Regions from separate parts of the Kitasatospora sp. NPDC059327 genome, predicted to be linked through region 1. Evidence: riboswitches for the same ligand, from Rfam matches in the RefSeq annotation. Region 1 holds a riboswitch; the other holds the start of a gene.
The links. A riboswitch is a leader RNA that binds a small molecule or an ion and turns the genes downstream of it on or off. The one in region 1 is predicted to bind glycine.

Region 1 (2,452 bases):
CCGGACGGACGGCTTCGACGTGGATCTTCGGGTAGGGCGGGCCTCAGCGGGCGCGCTTGTAGAACGGCAGCGCCACGACCTGCACCGGCTCGTGCTTGCCGCGCACGTCCACCGCGACGGTGGTGCCCGGGGCGGCGTGCGCCGCGTCCACGTAGGCGATGGCGATCGGCTTGCCCAGGGTGGGGGAGGGCGCGCCCGAGGTGATCCGGCCGATCGGCTCGCCGTCGGTGGTCACCACGGTGTACTCGGCGCGCGGCACGCGCTTGCCCTCGGACACCAGGCCGACCAGCACCCGCGGCGGGTTGGCCTCGGCCGCGGCGGCGGCCTGCTCCAGGGCCTTGCGGCCGACGAACGTGCCCTCGTTGGTGGTCTTGTCGAAGCGGACCACCCGGCCGAGACCGGCGTCGAACGGGGTCAGGTCGGTGGAGAGCTCGTGCCCGTAGAGCGGCATGCCGGCCTCCAGGCGCAGCGTGTCGCGGCAGGACAGGCCGCAGGGGACGAGCCCGCGCCCGGTGCCGGCCTCGGTCAGCGCGGTCCAGACGTGCGCGGCGTCGCCCGGGTTGCAGAAGATCTCGAAGCCGTCCTCGCCGGTGTAACCGGTGCGGGCGAGCAGCACGTCGCGGCCGGCCACCTGGGCCGGGAGGATCGCGTAGTACTTCAGGCCGGGCAGGTCGGCCTCGGTGGTGTCGGCCAGGATCGCGGTGGACTCCGGGCCCTGGACGGCGATCAGCGAGTAGGTGTCGCGGTCGTCCGTGACGACAGCGTCGAAGCCCTTGGCGCGGGCGATCAGCTCGTCCAGCACCAGCTGGGCGTTGGAGGCGTTGGCGACGACCAGGAAGGCGTCCTCGCGCAGGCGGTAGACGATCAGGTCGTCCAGGATCCCGCCGTCCTCGGCGCAGATCATGGTGTAGCGGGCGCGCAGCTCGCCGAGCGCGGAGACGAAGCCGACCAGCGCGTGGTCCAGCATCGCGCCGGCCTGCGGGCCGGTCACGGTGATCTCGCCCATGTGGGAGAGGTCGAACAGACCCGCCTTGGTGCGGACGGCGAGGTGCTCCTCGCGCTCGCTGCCGTAGCGCAGCGGCATGTCCCAGCCGGCGAAGTCGGTCATGGTCGCGCCGAGGGCGCGGTGCAGCGCGTCGAGCGCGGTGAGGCGGAGGGACGACATGGCCTGGAACTCCTCGGTCTGGGCACTCAGGTGTGCGCACGCCGGACCGGTCCCGCTCGGGGACCGAGCCTGCGCGCGGGCATGCGGCGGCTGGGTCTCCCCATCTGTCGTCGAACCTGAGAGCTTCACCGCACACGGGCCCGCAGCGCTTTACAGCTAACAGGACAGCATGGCGGCTTGCACCGTGGGTGGGCGCGCGGCAGGGCCGTGCGCCGCTTTCCAGAAATGCCTAACCCGTGCGGTAGGGGTGCCTGAGAGATTCCGGGGAGGACTTGCTCCTTCGGCGCCGGCTGTGCCGCCTCTCGGGGCACTCCGGACTCTCCCGCGCGGGTTCGAGCGGCCGGTATGGAGTTAGGGGCCCGGCGGGAACACGCCGAGACGCGGACATCATGGCACGTCCCGGCGGAAGACGGGAGAGGGGCCCCGCACCCGGTGTTCGACCGGCCCGCCGGGAGCCTCCGCCACCGGGGCCGGGCGCCTCCGCCACCACCCGGGGGCCGCCCCCGGGCCGGCCCCCGTTTCCGGCCCCCGGGCCCGTGCCGCCCCCGCTCCCGCGCCCGCTCCCGCGCCCGGGGCCGGGCACCGGCGCGCGCCGCGGCTGCGCGCGCGGGCCCGCTAGGCTGCTCGGCGTAGGCGAGCAGAGGGACGGTACAGCGGCACATGGGGTACCCGGTGGAGCAGCAACAGGGGTGGGGCGGCCCGGAGGCGGCGCCGCCGGGCGGCGGATGGCCCGCGAACGAGCTGGAGCAGGTGCTCACCGCCGCGCTCGGCGATCCGGGCGCGACCCCCCGGGTGGTCGAGGTGCTGGCCCGCAGCCAGGTGTGGATCCCGCTGCCGGCCGGCGGCGACCCGCGGGGACAGGCCCTGGACCTGCCGGTCATCGAGCTGGCCGGCGACCCCTACGTCCCGGTCTTCTCCTCGCAGGAGGTGTTCCTGCGGCAGGTGCCCGGGATGGCCTTCGCGGTCGCGCCGGCCTGGGAGTTCGCCCGCGGCCTGCCGCTGGGGGTCGGCATCGCGGTGAACCCGGACGCGCCGGTGGGCATCCCGGTGCCGCCGCAGGGCGTCGCCGAGCTGCGGCGCGGGCCGCGCGAGGACCGCTGGGAGGCCCCGGACGCGCCGACCGGCGGCCGGGTGGCGCTGCGCGAGCCGGTACCGGGCGAGGACCCGGAGGCCTTCCTGGCCGCCTGCCGGTACGAACTGTCCGCCCTGCCCGGCGTACTGACCGCCAGGCGGGCGCTGGCCAGCGTCGAGGGCGAGCCGACGGTGATGTTCGTCGGCGTCCAGCTC
Region 2 (2,452 bases), on a different contig from region 1:
TAGCCCTGGGCCTGCTCGATCGGCGCGAAGGGGTGCAGCTGGCCGAACTCCGGCCAGGTCACCGCCTCCATCTCGGTGGTCGCGTTGAGCTTCATGGTGCAGGAGCCCAGCGGGATCATGCCGCGGTCCAGCGCGTAGTCCCGGTCCGACAGGCGGCGCAGGTAGCGCAGCATGGCGGTCTCGGAGCGGTGGCTGTGGAAGACCGGGTGGGTGAGGTACTCGTCCTCGCGCAGCAGCGCGACCGGCAGCGCCTCGGCGTCCTCGGAGATCTCGACGCCCGCGACGCCGAACGCCGCCCAGACGCCCGCCAGGTGCTCGCGGGTGGTGGTCTCGTCGGTGGAGACCGAGATCCGGTCCTCGCCGTCCTGGTACACGTTGACGCCGTGCGCGCGGGCGGCCTCGGCGATCGCGGCGGCGCGACCGGGGACGACCGCGGTGACGGTGTCGAAGAACTCGCCGTGCAGCAGCTCGACGCCACCGGCGCGCAGGCCCTCGGCGAGGGCGGCGGCGTAGCGGTGGGTGCGGCGGGCGATGTCGGCCAAGCCGTCCGGGCCGTGGTAGACGGCGTACATCGAGGCCATCACGGCGAGCAACACCTGGGCGGTGCAGATGTTGCTGGTGGCCTTCTCGCGGCGGATGTGCTGCTCACGGGTCTGCAGGGCCAGCCGGTAGGCACGGTTGCCGTCGGCGTCGACGGAGACGCCGACCAGACGGCCGGGCAGCGAGCGGGCGTAGTCGGCGCGCACCGACAGGTAACCGGCGTGCGGGCCGCCGAAGCCCATCGGCACGCCGAAGCGCTGCGAGGTGCCGCAGGCGATGTCGGCGCCCAGGGAGCCGGGGGACTTCAGCAGGGTCAGCGCCAGCAGGTCGGCGGCGACGGCGACGATCGCGCCGAGGCCGTGGGCCTGCTCGATCACCGGGCCGAGGTCACGGACCACACCGGTGGCGCCCGGGTACTGGAGCAGCACGCCGAAGACGCCGCGCTCGACGATCTCGGCCGGGATGCCGGCGGAGAGGTCGGCGACGACGACCTCGACACCGGTCGGCTCGGCGCGGGTCCGGATCACCGCGACGGTCTGCGGCAGGGTCTCGACGTCGACCAGGAAGACGCCGCCCTTGACCTTGGTGACGCGGCGGGCCAGGGACATCGCCTCGGCGGCCGCGGTGCCCTCGTCCAGCAGCGAGGAGCCGGAGGTGGGCAGACCGGTCAGGTCGGAGACCACGGTCTGGAAGTTGATCAGCGCCTCCAGGCGGCCCTGCGAGATCTCCGGCTGGTACGGCGTGTACGCGGTGTACCAGGACGGGTTCTCCATGACGTTGCGCAGGATCACCGGCGGCGTGAAGGTGCCGTAGTAGCCCAGGCCGATCATCGGCTGGAGGACAGTGTTGCGGCCGGCCAGCTCGCGCAGCTCGGCGAGGACCTGGGCCTCGCTGCGGCCGGCGGGCAGGTCCAGGGCGGTGATCGAGCGGATCGCCTCGGGTACGGCGGTGGCGGCGAGCTCGTCCAGCGAGCCGTAGCCGACCTGGGCCAGCATCTTCTCCTGCGCCGCGGCGTCGGGGCCGATGTGGCGGTTCTCGAAGGGGCTGGCCTGCTCAAGCTCGGTGAGGGTCACGGGGGTGGTGGGGCGTCCCGCGTTCGGCTGGGCGTTCATGGTGGTCGAGGCCTCCTGGTCACGGACCGGCGGGGGTACGCACGCCGGACGGAACGGCCGCTGTGGAGGACAGCGGACAGACCTGGGCGGACGAACCCGACAGGCCTCCCCCTCTGTCATCGGGACCTGAGAGCTTCGCCCGCGCGGAGCGCTGTGGCGCCCCGCCGGCTTGCACCGTCGGTGAGGGTGGTGCCCGCCGGCTCCCTCGCCGGCAGTCCTGCCCTGCTTTCCAGAGTGACCTATCCCACACGGTACGGATGCCTGAGAGATTCCGGGGAGGAGTTGCTCCTTCGGCGCCCCGACCAGCGGTTTCCGCTCTCGGGGACTCTCCCGAGCGGGCTCGGCGGTCGCGCCCAGGGTACCAGCGGGAGGCCATCCGATCACGGGGGCGTCCGGTCACGGTACGGCCCGGCCCGTGACCCGTACGGCGCAGCACCGGGCCCGTCCGGCCTCGCCCCGGTCGCGCGTGTCCGCTTCATGGCTTTTGGTGTGAAGTGGCGGATGGGACGGGCGGGCCGGCCGCCGGCCTGCGGGCGTTCCGCAGGCGCAGCGCACTGGAGGAAAGAGTGCAGACCGATATCGACCCCCGAGACCTCATCGGCCACAAGGCGGTCGACCGCAACGGAGACAAGATCGGCACGGTCGACGAGGTGTACCTGGACGACGCCACCGGACAGCCCGAGTGGGCCGCCGTCCGGACCGGCATCTTCGGCCGGGACGCCTTCGTCCCCCTGACCACGAGCGAGTTCTCCGGCGAAGAACTGCGGGTGCCGTACGACAAGTCACTGGTGAAGGAGTCA

Region 2: another riboswitch for glycine. It lies ahead of gcvP (aminomethyl-transferring glycine dehydrogenase); the one in region 1 lies ahead of gcvT (glycine cleavage system aminomethyltransferase GcvT).

Annotation. Positions count from the first base shown of each region.
Region 1 covers NZ_JBHYYB010000051.1:54,785-57,236, reverse strand. Annotated here, with positions in the region: gene gcvT (glycine cleavage system aminomethyltransferase GcvT) at 44-1,165, opposite strand; glycine riboswitch at 1,395-1,500, opposite strand; gene ACFXHB_RS27310 (enhanced serine sensitivity protein SseB) at 1,838-2,452, shown strand, end outside.
Region 2 covers NZ_JBHYYB010000070.1:5,100-7,551, reverse strand. Annotated here, with positions in the region: gene gcvP (aminomethyl-transferring glycine dehydrogenase) at 1-1,652, opposite strand, end outside; glycine riboswitch at 1,892-1,995, opposite strand; gene ACFXHB_RS31860 (DUF2382 domain-containing protein) at 2,219-2,452, shown strand, end outside.